DNA from 2 places in the Glutamicibacter sp. HZAU genome. Region 2 is predicted to be linked to the other one. Evidence: riboswitches for the same ligand, from Rfam matches in the RefSeq annotation. Region 2 holds a riboswitch; the other holds the start of a gene.
What was found. Region 2 has a riboswitch for S-adenosylmethionine ahead of EKH49_RS02815 (aminotransferase class I/II-fold pyridoxal phosphate-dependent enzyme). Riboswitches for the same ligand answer to the same signal wherever they lie in the genome.
Positions count from the first base shown of each region.

Region 1: another riboswitch for S-adenosylmethionine. It lies ahead of EKH49_RS10130 (O-acetylhomoserine aminocarboxypropyltransferase/cysteine synthase family protein); the one in region 2 lies ahead of EKH49_RS02815 (aminotransferase class I/II-fold pyridoxal phosphate-dependent enzyme).

Region 1 covers NZ_SCKZ01000006.1:89,092-96,474, reverse strand. Annotated here, with positions in the region: gene EKH49_RS10150 (PTS fructose transporter subunit IIABC) at 1-1,019, opposite strand, end outside; gene EKH49_RS10145 (1-phosphofructokinase family hexose kinase) at 1,016-1,996, opposite strand; gene EKH49_RS10140 (DeoR/GlpR family DNA-binding transcription regulator) at 1,993-2,769, opposite strand; gene EKH49_RS10135 (CoA-binding protein) at 3,085-3,579, opposite strand; gene EKH49_RS10130 (O-acetylhomoserine aminocarboxypropyltransferase/cysteine synthase family protein) at 3,579-4,952, opposite strand; SAM riboswitch class I at 5,051-5,162, opposite strand; gene EKH49_RS10125 (histidine phosphatase family protein) at 5,273-5,833, shown strand; gene EKH49_RS10120 (RNA polymerase sigma factor) at 5,949-6,446, shown strand; gene EKH49_RS10115 (methylated-DNA--[protein]-cysteine S-methyltransferase) at 6,443-7,072, shown strand; gene katG (catalase/peroxidase HPI) at 7,171-7,383, opposite strand, start outside.
Region 2 covers NZ_SCKZ01000002.1:40,724-48,106, reverse strand. Annotated here, with positions in the region: gene EKH49_RS02840 (MerR family transcriptional regulator) at 1-100, opposite strand, end outside; gene EKH49_RS02835 (Hsp20/alpha crystallin family protein) at 229-663, shown strand; gene EKH49_RS02830 (hypothetical protein) at 1,055-1,294, shown strand; gene EKH49_RS02820 (cystathionine gamma-synthase) at 2,652-3,857, opposite strand; gene EKH49_RS02815 (aminotransferase class I/II-fold pyridoxal phosphate-dependent enzyme) at 3,854-5,167, opposite strand; SAM riboswitch class I at 5,229-5,319, opposite strand; gene EKH49_RS02810 (LysR family transcriptional regulator) at 5,539-6,480, opposite strand; gene EKH49_RS02805 (putative oxygenase MesX) at 6,602-7,383, shown strand, end outside.

The DNA.
Region 1 (7,383 bases), on a different contig from region 2:
ACGCCGCTGATCGAGTACCCGCCAAGCAGGAAGCCCAAGGCGATGAGCAGGCCGCCGCCGGCGACGAACGGGATCATGTAGGAGACGCCGGTGAGCAGTGCGCGCTTCAGGCCTGCGCCGAAGGATTCGCTGCCGGCGGATTCTTCGCTGGACGCGGCGGCACCGGCGGGAATGCGGCGTGCCTGGGGATCTTGGGAGGCGGCGATGGCGTCATTGATCAGCTTTTCCGGCTCGTCGATGCCGCGCTTAACCGGAACCTGGATCACCGGCTTGCCGGCAAAGCGGCCGCGGTCGCGCACATCCACGTCCACCGCGAAAATCACTGCGTCGGCGGCTTCGATGACCGCCGGATCCAGCGGGGTGGAACCCGAGGAGCCCTGGGTTTCCACCGCGAAGTCGACACCCATTTCGCCGGCGGCCTGGGCCAGCGAATCGGCTGCCATGTAGGTGTGCGCGATGCCGGTGGGGCAGGCGGTGACCGCGATGATCTTCTTCGTGGCAACGGCCGGGGCGGCCGGCGCGGCGGGGCTGGCAGCCGGGGCAGCGTCGGGGAGGGAGACCGCCGGGGCGTCGGAGACAACCGCGCGGATCAGCTCGACAATCTGAGCTTCGCTGCCTGCTTCGCGCAGCGAGGCGGTGAACGGCTTCTTCACCAGCGCGCGGGCCAGCTTGGAGAGCAGCTTGAGGTGGGCCTGGTCGGCGCCGTCCGGGGCGGCAATGAAGAACACCAGGTCGGCTTCGCCGTCCTTCGCGCCGAAGTCCACCGGCGGGGCCAGCCGGACCATGGCCAGGGTCGGCTCGGTGACCGCTGCCGAACGGCAGTGCGGGATGGCGATGCCGCCGGGCACCCCGGTCGCGGTCTTGGCTTCGCGGGCCTTGGCATCGGCGGCCAACGCGGCGGCGTCGGTGGCGCGCCCCTGGCTGGCCACCAGCTGGGCCAGCTGCTCGATGACCCCGCTCGTGCTGCTGCCCAGGTCGGCGTCGAGCAGCACGAGCTCTGCGGTGATTAGTTCACTCATGACTCGGTTCCTTGAGTTGAGGTAAGTTCGCTGACGGTTACGGCGCCAGCGGTGAGATCGGATTCGGCCGGGATGGTGGAACCCGGCAGCCGGGTTGCCGCGGCCCCGTAGGCGACGGCGTTTCTCAGCTTCTCGGGGGCGCTGGCTCCGGCAGCATCGGCCAGCAGGTAGCCGGCGAGCGAGGAATCGCCCGCCCCCACCGTGCTGCGCGGGGTAATCGGGGTGTGCGTTCCGTGCCAGGCTCCGGTCTTGGTGACCAGCAGCGCGCCCTGTGCCCCGAGCGTGGCCAGTACCGCGCCGGCGCCCCGGTCCAGCAGCTGCTGCGCGCAGCCGGCGGCCAGCTCGATGGAGCCTTCCAGTGCCGCTTCGCTGTAGCCGCCAGCCAGCTGCGCCAGTTCCTCGGCGTTGGGCTTGACCAGGTCTGGGATGTGCTGCTGGCCGTGGGCAAAGAGCTCGAGCAGCGGTGCGCCGGAAGTGTCCACGGCGATCTTCGGGCACTTTGCGCCCAGGGCCGCGCGCAATTTTGCGGTCAGCTGCGCATAGAAGCCGGCGGGAACTCCCGGCGGCAGCGAGCCGGCCATCACCAGCCAGCTGGCGCCGGCGGCCGCTTCGGCGACCAGCTCGCCGAGCTCGGCCAGCTGCTGCGCATCAAGGGCGGGACCTGGCTCATTGATCTTGGTGGTGGTGCCATCGGGATCGGTCAGGGTGGTGTTGGTGCGCAGCGCTCCGGCGATCGGCAGGTTCCGGTGAGCCAGCTGGTCGTGGGCCAGCGCGGTGACCAGCGGGTCGGTGTTGGCTCCGGGCAGCACGGCCAAGGTGGCGCCACCCGCCGCGGCGATGGCGCGCGAGACGTTCACTCCCTTGCCTGCCGCCTGGACATGGCTGGCCACAGCGCGCTGCACGGCACCGGGAGCCAGCGGGTCGGCCAGCTCGATGGTCTTGTCCAGTGCCGGATTGGCGGTCAGCGTGATGATCATGCGATCACCACCTCGACATCCGCGGCTTCCAGCGCGGCAGCGAGCTCCCCGTCGGGCTGCTGGTCGGTGACCAAGGTGTCGATGTCTTCAAGCCGGGCAAAGCAGACCAGGGTTTCCTGGTCGAATTTGGATCCGTCGGCCAGCAGCACCACGCGGCGGGCGCTGGCGACCAGGGCGCGCTTGACGGCGGCTTCCAGCGGGTCCGGGGTGCTCAGGCCGAATCCTGCATGCAGCCCGTTGGTGCCGATGAAGGCGATGTCCGCCCGGTACTGGGAATATTCCAGCACGGTGCGTGCTCCGCTGGAGGCGCCGGTGATGCCGCGGACCCGCCCGCCGATCAGCTCCAAGGCGATATCCGGGCTGTGGACCAGGGCAGCGGCGATGGGCAGGGCATGGGTGATGACCACCAGGCCGTTGCCCGCGGCGCTTTTGAGCATGCGCTCGGCCAGGATTTCCGTGGTGGTTCCCGCGTCGATGACAACCGAGGCGTCGGAGACCGGCAGCAGGCTCAGTGCGCGCTGGGCGATGCGGGCCTTGGACTCGGAATGGATGGCGGTGCGCACCACGTAGCTTTCCTCGCGGGTGCTCGCCTCGGTGATGGCAACCGCTCCGCCGTGGACGCGGCGAAGGTAGTTCTCGGATTCCAGCTGGGCCAGATCCCGCCGCACGGTTTCCCGGGTGATATCGAAGCGCTGCGCGAGCTGTGCGACGGTTACTTTCCCGTCAGCTTCCAGCTGCTCAACGATCAGCCGGTGTCGTTCTTCGGCGAACATTCTTGCCTCCGCAATTCATCATGACCTGCAACACATTGATCTGTGTTTCCATGACTTTATGCCCGATTGTGTGGCATCGTCAAGTGAAAATGTGGAGAATTTTTGGCTTTATTTGGTTTTAAGTGGGTTTCGGGGGAAGGCGAGGAAATTGCATCGCGCATGATTGCGCAGGTGAACTGTACGTTCCTGCCGAATGAGCCGCGGGAAAAGCCCAGTCCCGTCGGCCTGCACGGAAACTCTGGAGCTGTTCCGAACACATAATGGGTGCATGCAGCGGAATGCTGCATGCACCCATTATGTGGAGCTCCGGACTTCCTAGGCGAGGACCTGTCGCTTCGAGGAAATCACGCCGGTGTTGAATCCGGCCAGGCGCAGACCGCCATGGAAGCGGGCGTGCTCGATCTTCACGCAGCGGTCCATGACCACGTTCATGCCCGCGGCCTCGGCGCGATGGGCCACTTCCTCGTGCCAGGAGCCCAGCTGCAGCCACAGGGTCTTCGCGCCCACGGCCAGGGCCTCGTCCAGCACGCCGGGCAGGTCATCATGCTTGCGGAAGACCTCCACCAGATCCGGGGTCTCCGGAAGATCGGCGAGCGACTTGTACACCGGCTGGCCCAGGATCTCGTCGAGTACCGGGTTGATGAAGTACACCTTGTACCGTGAGGAGGAGAGCAGGTAGGTGGCCACGAAGTAGCTGGCACGTGACGGCTTGTTCGAAGCGCCGACAATGGCGATGGTCTTCGTCTCGCGCAGGATCTCCAGGCGCTGCGCGGCTCCCGGGCCTTCCCAGGTGGTTTCAACGGCAGTCATTAGTTTGCTCCCTTCGAAGCAGTTGGCAAGGCGCAGGCGGAACCGTCATAAGTTGGCGCTTCGAACTGCGCGGCGGAACCGGCGGCAGCTTCCTGCGAAGCGGCCAGCGCTTGGTCCAGATCCCAGAGGATGTCTTCGACGTCTTCCAGGCCCACCGACAAGCGGATCAGGTCTTCTGGCACGCCAGCGGAGACCAGCTGCTCGGCGCTCAGCTGCTGGTGCGTGGTGGAGGCAGGGTGCAGCACCAGGGTGCGGGCATCGCCGATGTTGGCCAGGTGGCTGGCCAGTTGCAGCGCCTCGATGAACTTGGCGCCGGCTTCGCGTCCGCCCTTCACGCCGAAGCTGAAGACCGAGCCGACGCCCAGGGGCAGCAGCTCCTTGGCCTGCTCGTGCTGCGGGTGGGAATCCAGGCCTGCGTAGTTCACGTAGGTGACGCGCTCATCGGATTCCAGCCAGGCGGCGACCTGCTTGGCGTTGGACAGGTGGTTGTCCATGCGCTGCGGCAGGGTCTCCAGGCTCTGCAGCAGCTGGAATGCCGACTGGGCCGGCAGCGACGGACCAAAGTCGCGCAGCTGCTCGCTGCGCAGCTTGGTCAAGAAGCCGTATTCGCCGAAGTTGTCCCACCAGGAGACGTTGCCGTAGCTGGCTACCGGCTCGGTCATGGTGGGGAACTTGCCGTTGCCCCAGTTGAACTTGCCAGACTCGATGACGACGCCGCCCAGGGTGGTGCCGTGCCCGCCGATGAACTTGGTGGCCGAGTGGATCACGATGTCCGCGCCGTGCTCGATGGGGCGAAGGATGTATGGGGGAGTGAGCGTCGAGTCCACGACCAGCGGGATGTTGTGGCGGTGCGCGACTTCGGCCAGGCCCTTCAGGTCGGCGATGTCGCCGGACGGGTTGGCCACCACCTCGGTGTAGACGGCCTTGGTGTTCTCCTGGATCGCGGCTTCGAAGTCCGCGGGATCGTTGGAGTCGATGAAGGTGGTGCTGATGCCGAAGCGGCGCAGCGAGACATCCAGCTGGGTGATGGTGCCGCCATAGAGCTTGGAGGAAGCCACAATGTGGTCGCCTGCCTGGGCCAAGGCCGCGAAGGTGACGAATTCCGCGGCCATGCCCGAGCCGGTGGCAACCGCGCCGATGCCGCCTTCCAGCGAAGCCATGCGCTCTTCGAAGGCCGCCACGGTCGGGTTGCCGATACGCGAGTAGATGTTGCCGTACTTCTGCAGGGCAAAGAGGTTGGCCGCATCGTCAGCGTCCTTGAAGACGAACGACGTGGTCTGGTAGATCGGCACTGCGCGTGAGCCGTGCTCAGCATCGGGGGTGCCTCCGGCATGCAGGGCGCGGGTGCGGAATCCAAACTTGTGATCTGCCATGGTGGCTTACGACTCCTTGTCGATTGGGGTTTCGCGTGCACCGCAGGGCGGGCCGCGATCGAGGCAGGAATCCCGGAATCAATGTCGCTTCCTGCCGTTCTCCAACGGGTAAGCGGCTGCATCGTTTCTGGCGGTAGCACCGTAACCACCGGATGTGGCAGGTTGCTGCGGCGTCATCGAACCAGATCTCTCGGCCGCTCGGGATGGTGTAATAATCTTCGCAACATGACCGTTCGTGACCCAACTATGAGTCGTAACGTTGCGTATCGGACCTGTGATCGGAGATTCTTCGACATCTATGGCACCGGTAGGCTGGAGCCATGGATACTTCGCTGGCACTGGTTCGACACGGGCAGACCGATTGGAACCTTGCAGGCCGACTGCAGGGGCAAACCGACATCCCGCTGAACGAAACCGGACGCGAGCAAGCTCGCGAGGTCGGGCGCAAGCTCATCGGCCAAGACTTTTCGCTCATTCTGGCATCCCCTTTGGCGCGTGCCCGGGAAACTGCCGTGCTGATTGCCCAGCAGATCGGGGCAGCGACGGGCAACGCAGTTCCGGAACTCATTGAACGCGGTTTCGGCCCGCTGGAGGGCCGGAACATGGCGGAGGTCAGCGACAAGGAATCGGCTGCCGCCGCAGACCAGATTGAGCCGTGTGCGCACATCTTGAACCGCGCGGTGCCAGCGCTGCTGGGCCTAGCCAGCAAGCATGCCGGACGCAAGATCATGATTGTCAGCCATGGCGCCACCATGCGCACCATTCGCGACGCCTTGGCAGGAACCAGGCAAGCCCAAGGCGTGGAGAATGGCGAAATTATCGACGTGGATTTGGCCCGGCTTGAGCAGCTCGCCGGTGAATCCGACTTGGTGGCATTCTAGGAATCCGTGCGGCAGCGGGGTGAATGAAAAAATTTTTCATTCACACCTCACAGAACAGGTGGCCGTTGCGTTTACATGGTGAGAGGCCAGCAGGTCGCGAAATCCCAGGAGAGCCATGCAAGCACCATTTGAGCGGATAGTCCAAGAATATGGACTGAACGTCCTGCGTGTTTGCCGCGCCCTGCTGGATGAGCACCGCGCGCAAGATGCCTGGTCCGAAACCTTCCTCGCCGCGCTCAAGACGTACCCGCAGCTGCCAGATGATGCCAATGTCCTGGCGTGGCTGGTGCGCATTGCCCGGAACAAGGCCATTGACGAGTTGCGCAAGCATAAGCCGGAGATCCTTAATGACCAGGACATGGATGGTCCCGCGTCCGGGATGAACCGGCCGGATCTGCAGTTGGACAATCTTCAGCTCTGGCACGAGGTGAATCAGCTTCCCGGCAAGCAAAGGCAGGTCGTGGCCTATCGGTACCTGGGCGGGATGAGCTACGCGCAAATTGCCGAAATCCTTTCGGGCAGCGAAGCCGCTGCCCGCAGGGCCGGTGCCGACGGGATCAAGAACCTGCGGGTCCGGCTAGACGACCAGGAACTATGGCGGGAGCAGCCATGAACGAAAAAAATTATCAGCAGCAGGCGACGGCCGCTGAAATGCAAACCCTCGACGCGCTGCAAGGCCAGCTCGCTGAAAAAGCCCGCGCGCTTGAACTTGTCGATGTCGCCTATCGGATGGTCGACAGCCCAGTGGGTTCATTGCTGCTGGCCAGCACCGATGCCGGGCTGGTGCGGGTGGCATTCGAATCCGAGGGCCACGACCGGATACTTGAGCTGCTCTCGGAAAAGCTCAGCCCACGCATCCTGCGCGACAAGTCGAGCCTGGATGGGACCGCCCGGCAACTCGATGAGTACTTCGCGGGCACACGGCACAGTTTCGAGCTCCCGGTGGATCTGCAGCTCTCTACGCAGTTCCGCCGCCAAGTGCAGCTGGAACTGGGGCATATCGATTACGGGCAGACCCTCAGCTACGCCCAGCTGGCGCAGCAGATCGGCAAGCCGAAGGCGGTGCGAGCCGTCGGCTCAGCGTGCGCCACCAACCCGATTCCCATCGTGCTGCCCTGCCACCGCGTGCTGCGTACCGATGGTTCGCTGGGTGGCTACCTGGGTGGCTTGGAAGCCAAGACGGAACTGCTGAAACTGGAGAATCCGGACTTCGCCGGCAGCGCGGCGACGTTGTTCTAGCGGCCAAAAACTGCATAAAAAAGTGCTGGGCTGTTGCTCCCCATCAGGGGAAGCAACAGCCCAGCACTATATGCTGCGAGATAGCAGCCAGCTAGCTGCTACTTGCGGCGCAGTTCGAAGCGATCCGCGTCCATGACCTTAGCCCATGCCTTGGCGAAGTCCTTGGTGAACTTCTCCTTGGCATCGTCCGAAGCGTAGACCTCGGCGAGGGCGCGCAGTTCCGAGTTGGCACCGAAGACCAGGTCCACGCGGGAACCGACCCAGCGGCCGTCCTTCGAGTGGTAGGTCTGCTCGTCCTCGGAAGCGGTCCA
Region 2 (7,383 bases):
ATAACCGCACTGTTTGCACACTCACTCCCACACTCTGGGCAGCGGTAGCAATCGAATGCGATCCAGCAACAGGAACGGATCGCGGCGAATTTTTTGTCATTTTTTACTTTCAATAGGCTTGCATGAACTCAGAATCCCATGCTATAAAATCTACATCGTTAGACATAGATCTAACGGAAAGTGAATTGCAGCATCTTAGAGAGTCACACCAGAAAGGAATGAGTTCAGATGATGCAGACCGAGGTACTTCGCGATTTCGACCGCTTGGTACAGCGAGCTTTCAACACCCAGCTCAGCTCCGAACCTGTCCACCCAATGCCAATGGAGGCTTGGAAGGACGACACCGGATTTCACGCTGAGTTCGACCTGCCAGGGGTCGACGCCGAGCAGATCGACATGGCAGTGGAAAAGAACATCCTGACCATCCGCGCTGAACGCGCCAAACCAGGAGACCGCCAGCACATCGCCGGCTCGGAACGACTCTGGGGCCATTTCACCCGGGAACTTATCCTTGGGGATCATTTGGACACTGAAAGTATCCAGGCCACCTACGTGGATGGCGTGCTACGTGTCGACATCGCTGTCGCCGATAGTGCCAAACCCCGCCGGATTCAGGTCGCGGTCGGCCAAGGCAAGAAGAACCCCAAGGAAATCACCAGTTAACCCAAGAAAGGCCCCTTGGAGGCCTGTGCGGAGATGATGTGTCATGTCTGCCCACATTGATTCGGAACTTGATCCGCTGGCCGCTGATGACGAGTTGCTTCTGGCCATATACGAGCTCGAGCTATCCACAGCTTCCCGTCAGCATCAGCCGCCTCGATCGCACCTTTGCACCTCGATCGAGGATGTTCCGCGGCCCAGTCAGCGGTGCCCGGAAGGAACCAACGAAGTACGAACAATTCAACGTTCAGTGCGTCGGGCGGGTCCCGTCCGGGTGTATTCACGCTCGCCACCGAACAAGAGATGACTCCCGGGGAAACTTTTAAGGAGTGGTTGATTCGGGGGTGCGTCCGGAACGCACCGGACGCACCCTGGCAACGAAAGGATCAGCACCATGCGTGAATCATTGCTCAACGTCCACCTCAATGACGAGCAAATCGAAGTTCTCAATGCTGCGCTGTGCGCCTACCGAGACCATTTCAGCGAGCTTCTTGAGTTGAACGAAGAAGCAGAAGGACCGCAAGCTCGCGAGAACAACAAGTACTGGCAGAGCAAAGTCCACGCGATTCAAGAAATGATCGATCAAGTCAACGACTCACTGTATGGTTCCCAACCCCGGGAGGGGCCTCAATAACACCCAGACATTCCGCCACCGCACACTATTCACCTATCTGCCTGTTGATCGTCGACCTTCGAGTGTTGGAATAGGCGTTTCGAGGCTAGGTACCGTGTTTAGGAGACTGATCGAATATAGGTCATCGAACCGGCGGCCCGCTGCAGCGCGTGCTCCGCGATCCTGCGAATGTTCTCGCGGACCGTGGAGCACGCGCAAATGAATCAGCATGGTCAGTGCCCCTGCTGCGGCATCGCCCAAAGGCGTGTGCGCCGCGATGTCGGGGAGCGGTTGGGCGAGACTGAGTGCATTAATCCGCGTTTCCCAGCTCGCGGAGCGTTTCAAGGGTACGTTCGGTGCCGGCTATCCGATGTGCCCAGATCACGAGCCTGCTATCGGCCCTCATGTATCTCAGTCATGCTTCCCATCGCGACCGGCTGGCGATGTGGCTCGATTCCCCGCGCTCGGTAAGCACCTTTTCCGCGCCAGCGGCACGCATCTTGGCTTCCTGCGGCGTTGGGGTCCCCTGGTGCCGGCTTACTCGCGCGTATCCGATAATTGCCATAGCAACAACGGGACCTTGAGCCCTTCGACCTATTTTGGTTTTAAACGGCGTTTCTGACATGCAAAGACCCTGCTTATCGTCGGAGCCGGTAAATGTTAGTTGCGACCGGCGGCTAAGACCAGTACCAGACAGAGGTTCTTGGCATGAATTTCCGCTTCAGCCATGGCGCCAGGGCGAAGGATTTTCGGCGGTCTCGGCTGGGGAACTCCTGACGTGGATGTGCCTGCTCAGAGCAGATGGACGTCGCACTGTCATCAGACTGCCGTTGTGCCTCAGTATAGGATACTGGCCGTTCCTCCGGCCCACACCATCCTGCCCCGGAATCTGACGGCGTGCTCGCCGGACCTGCCCATAAGCGTTCTCCGGGAGGCTCGATAGTTCGCAGCTGTCTTCGCAGTATTGGTGAGCCATTGGACGCCCGAGGCGTTCATCGATCCGCATACCTGATCCTCGAACACTTTGGCTTCAGGGGAGAAAGTGTGCAGCTCGAACGCATGCGGCGATCCCCCGGCGTGCGCGCCGACGGCACCGACCTTCGCATTGGGCAAGTCGGGTTCCAAGGCCTGAACCTCCTCGGAGGAGCCCACTGCACCACGGCCCCGTCCTTGCCATCGCCAACTAATGGATTTCGCGGCATAGGCGGCTCCCCGAAAGCAATCGTCGTGAGGGGCACAGATCGCGATGCCGGAGATCATTAGGTCGGAACCCAGTTTTGCAAGCTTGGAGTGCCCCGGAGGCGCGAATCGCTAAGCGGTGCCGACGTCTTGCACGCGGGCCTTCCTGTGCGGGCGGCCCGCGTGCTGCGACGGCAGGTCAGGCGGTAGCCAGGCTGCGGTGCTGGATGCTGTCGGCCTCGGAAGCCTTCGCGGCTGCGGCCAGCCCGCGTTCCAGATCGGCAATCAGGTCCTCGGGCTCCTCGATGCCCACCGAGAGGCGGACCAAGTTCGCTGGAATCTCCAGCGGTGTGCCGATCAGCGACGCGTGGGTCATTTCGCGCGGATAGCAGACCAGGGATTCCACCCCGCCCAGGGACACCGAGAGCTGGAAGTATTCCATGGACTCGGCGAAGGCGCGGGCTGCCGCTTCATCGGAGAGCTGCAGTGAGAGGATGCCTCCGAAACCGCGCTGCTGGCGCTTGGCAAGCTCGTGGCCCGGGTGGCTTTCCAGCCCGGGATAGTAGACGCGGGCGACCTCGGGACGGTCATCGAGCCATTCGGCCAGGGTTGATGCGGTGGCGCAGTGGCGTTCCATGCGCAGGCCCAGGGTCTTCAGCCCGCGGGCGGCCAGGTAGGAATCCTGCGGACCGGAGACCGCTCCCCCGGCGAACTGCTGGTAGCCGACGGCTTCGGCCAGCGCTTGGCCGCGGTGCAGGTGGTCGGCCACGATGACCGCGCCGCCGAGGACGTCGGAGTGCCCCCCAATGTATTTGGTGGTCGAGTGCACCACCGCGTGCGCTCCGAAGTCCAGCGGCCGTTGCAGGTACGGGGTGGCGAAGGTGTTGTCCACGACCAGCAGGGCGCCGTGCTCGGCGGCGATGGCGGCCCAGCCGGCCAGGTCGGCGATGCCCAGCAGCGGGTTGGACGGGGTCTCCACCCAGAGCAGCGCGGTGTTCGGGCGCAGCGCGGCGCGCACCGCATCCAGGTTGGTGATGTCCACCGCCGAGGAGCTGATCCCCCATTTGCCGTGCAGCTTGGAGATCAGCCGGTTGGTGCCGCCGTAGCCGTCGGCCCCCAGCACGATGTGGTCGCCCGGCTCAAGCACTGCGCGCAGCAGCGCGTCTTCGGCCGCGATGCCCGAGGCGAAGGAGAAGCCGGCGGCCCCGCCTTCCAGCGCGGCGAGCTGGGATTCGAAGCCGTTGCGGGTCGGGTTGGAGCCGCGCGAGTACTCGTGCCCGGCGCGCAGCACGTTGATGCCGTCCTGGATGAAGGTGCTGGTCTGGTAGATCGGCGGGATCACCGCACCGGTGTGCGGGTCCTTGTGCTGGCCGGCGTGCACGGCCAGGGTGTTGAAGCCGCTCATGCGAAGCTCACTTCCTTGGTGTCGGCGGTGGCCCGGGTTGCGGCCAGAGCACGATCCAGCGACTGGGTGATATCCGCCAGCAGGTCGGCCGGGTCTTCCAGTCCCACCGACAGGCGCAGGGTCGAGGTGTTCAGCCCGGCGGCTGCCAGCTGCGCTTCGGAGAGCCGGCAGTGCGTCATGGTGGCCGGGTGGGCGACCATGGTGCGGGTATCGCCGACATTCGCGGCCAGGCTGATCAGTTTGAGCCCGTCGATGACCGGGGAAACCAGGGATGGGTGGGCCAGCTCGATGGCCAGCACGCAGCCGGTGCCCTTCGGCGCCAGCGTCCGGGCCAGCTCGTGGCTGGGGTGCTCGGACAGCGCGGGGTGGTGGATGGCGGCAATGCCCGGATACTCGGCAAGCGCGTCGATCAGCCGGGCGACGCTGCGCTGCACGTGGGCCGCGCGCACCGGCAGGGTCTCGATGCCTGCAAGGATGCCCTGGGCGCTGGCCGGGGCGAGGGTCGGGCCCAGATCGTGCAGGAACTTGGAACGAACCAGCATCGCATAGGCCGCCGGCCCGTGGCGTTCAAGCAGCGAAGTGCCATTCAGCCGCTCGCGCGGTGCGGCGATCTGCGGCCAGCGCAGCGGATCGGAGAAGTCGAAAGTTCCCGAATCCACCACTACCCCGCCGAGCACCGAGCCGTGCCCGGCCAATCCCTTGGTGGCCGAGTGCACCACGATGTCCGCACCGAGTTCCAGCGGGCGCACGTTCAGCGGGGTGGCCAAGGTGTTGTCGACTACCACCGGGATGTTGCGCTCGTGCGCGATGGCCGCGATGGCCGGGATGTCGGCCACGGTGCACAGCGGGTTGGAGACCGACTCAAGGAAGAACGCCCGGGTGTCCTCCTCGATGGCCGCGGCCCAGGCGGCCGGATCGGCTTGGTCGACAAAGCTGATCCGGATGCCGAAGTCGGCGAAGGTGTCGGTGAACAGGTCCACGGTGCCTCCGTACAGCGAGGAGGAAGCCACAATGTGCTTGGGCCCCTGGGTCAGGGCCAGCAGGGACAGGGCCACAGCGGCCTGCCCGGTGGCGGTGGCCACCGCGTGGGCTCCGCCTTCCAGGGCTGCGACGCGCTGCTCGAGGATGGACACGGTCGGGTTGCCGGTACGGGAGTAGGTGAAGCCCGCCTGGCGAAGTGCGAACTTCTCCACCGCTTCGGCATGCGATGCGAATTGGTAGGCCGCGGAATTGTGAAGTGGCGGCAGCATCGGGCGGAACTCTCCGCTCGGGCGGTACCCTGCGTGCACCGCGTCGGTTTCCTGGCTCATTGCTCCTCCTCGATTCTCTGCGAGGGAGTGCACCGGACACCGAAGCCACGGGTCCGGAACTGCTCCATCGTTTCTGGCGGTAGCACCTTTCGGTTTCCCGGTGGTTGCTGCGGCGTCGTCGAGCCAGATCTCTCAGCCGCTCTTGATGGTTTGTTCTTCCATGGTTGGGCATCGGCCGCGAACCGGGCAAGCGGCCCGAATCGCTGCGCTTCACAGAAGGCCGCCGCGCTTCATATGTCGCCGAATTGTCATGATGACATGAGGGCCGAAACCCTTATATGACGCGCCGATGAGGAAAGAATCCTTGAAATCCAAAGGATTTCGGACTCGCACATGACAAAGCACCAAACTTCAATGACCGGAGATGACGCTCAGCCCAGGACTTCGACTCCGAATCCAGCAACCACCGCGCGCACCTCGTCCAGGTAGCGCCGGGCCTGCTCGGTCAGCGGGATCGCTGCGTGGTCGATCCAGCCGACATCGATGCGCTCTTCGACATCCAGCGGGATGGAGACGATGGACGGATCCAGCTCGTCGCTGATGATGCCGGTGGAGATGGTGTACCCGCCCAGACCGATCATCAGGTTGAAGATGGTGGCGCGGTCCGAGACCTGGATTTCACGCTGGCTGGAGCGGGTGGAGAGGATCTCCTCGGCGAAGTAGAAGGAGTTGTTCGCACCTTGGTCGAAGGTCAGCCGCGGCAGGTCTTCGAGGTCTTCGAGGGACACCAGGGTGCGGGAGGCCAGCGGGTTGCTCCGGGCGACGAAGATGTGCGGTTGGGAGCGGAAGAGCGGGTGGAACACGAGCCGGGATTCGCGCAGCAGCTTCTCGATGACCTTGCGGTTGAAGTCGTTGAGGTAGAGGATCCCGATTTCGCTGCGCAGCGTGCGAACGTCCTCGATGATCTGCTCGGTGCGGGTCTCGCGCAGCGAGAATTCGTACTCGTCGGCGCCGCTGGCCTGGACCATCCGCACGAAGGCATCCACCGCGAAGGAGTAGTGCTGGGTGGAGACGCCCAGCAGGCGGCGGGCCGACGGACGGCCGAGATAGCGGTGCTCCAGCAGCTCCACCTGCTCCAGCACCTGCCGGGCGTAGCCGAGGAATTCGGCGCCGTCGCTGGTGAGCGTGATACCCCGGGCCGAGCGGATGAGCAACGTGCGCCCCACCCGTGCCTCTAGCTCCTTCATTGCCGCGGACATGCTTGGCTGGGCGACGTACAAAAGGTCGGCGGCAGCCGAGATGGAACCCTCGGCCGCGACCGCGGTGAAGTAGCGCAATTGTTGCAGTGTCAGACCGCTCGTTCCCTGAACCATAGTTTGAGTCTATATTAATCCATAGTTAGACAGAGTTACCTGATATCAAAAATGCCATGCATGATTGACGCATCGACCTTCTTCCGGCCGCTTCCGGCCGCTGACCAACAGATTGGCCGCCATGGCAGACGCATTGACCTTCAGCATTTCGAGCACAGAATTCAACGAAAACTACACCCCGTCGGCGGACTCGCGCCTCACCACGAACTTCGCCAATCTGGCCCGCGGAGAGCACTGCCAGCAGAATTTGCGCAATGCCCTGACGATGATCAATCGGCGCTTCAATTCTCTGGCTCACTGGGACAATCCCGACGGCGAGCGCTATGCACTGGATCTTGAAATCATCTCCGCCAACGTGCACTTCGACTCGGAACAGGGCGCGCAGGACTTCCCGTTGCTGGAGATGCTGGACACCAGCATCCTGGACCGCAAAACCGGTGTGCGCAGCCCCGGCATCATCGGCAACAATTTCTCATCCTATGTGCGCGACTACGACTTCAGCGTTGTGCTGCCGCAGGCCATCGACTCCGATGGCAAGCCGGTGCCACCTAAGGATTTCGGAGAGCTTCACGGCAGGCTTTTCGAGCATTTCCTGAATTCCGCAGCGTACCGCGAGCGCTTCGAGCAGTTGCCGGTCATCTGCATCAGCGTCTCCACTTCCAAGATTTACCGCCGCAACGGTAATCGCCACCCAGTGCTGGGCTGGGAGTACCGCCAGGACGAATACTCGCTGACCGATGCCTACTTCGCGAAGATGGGGCTGCGCGTGCGCTACTTCATGCCTGAAGGATCCGTCGCTCCGCTGGCCTTCTACTTCCGTGGCGACCTGCTGGCCGACTACACCGACCTGCAGCTGATCAGCCTGATCAGCACCATGGAAACCTTCCAGAAGATCTACCGTCC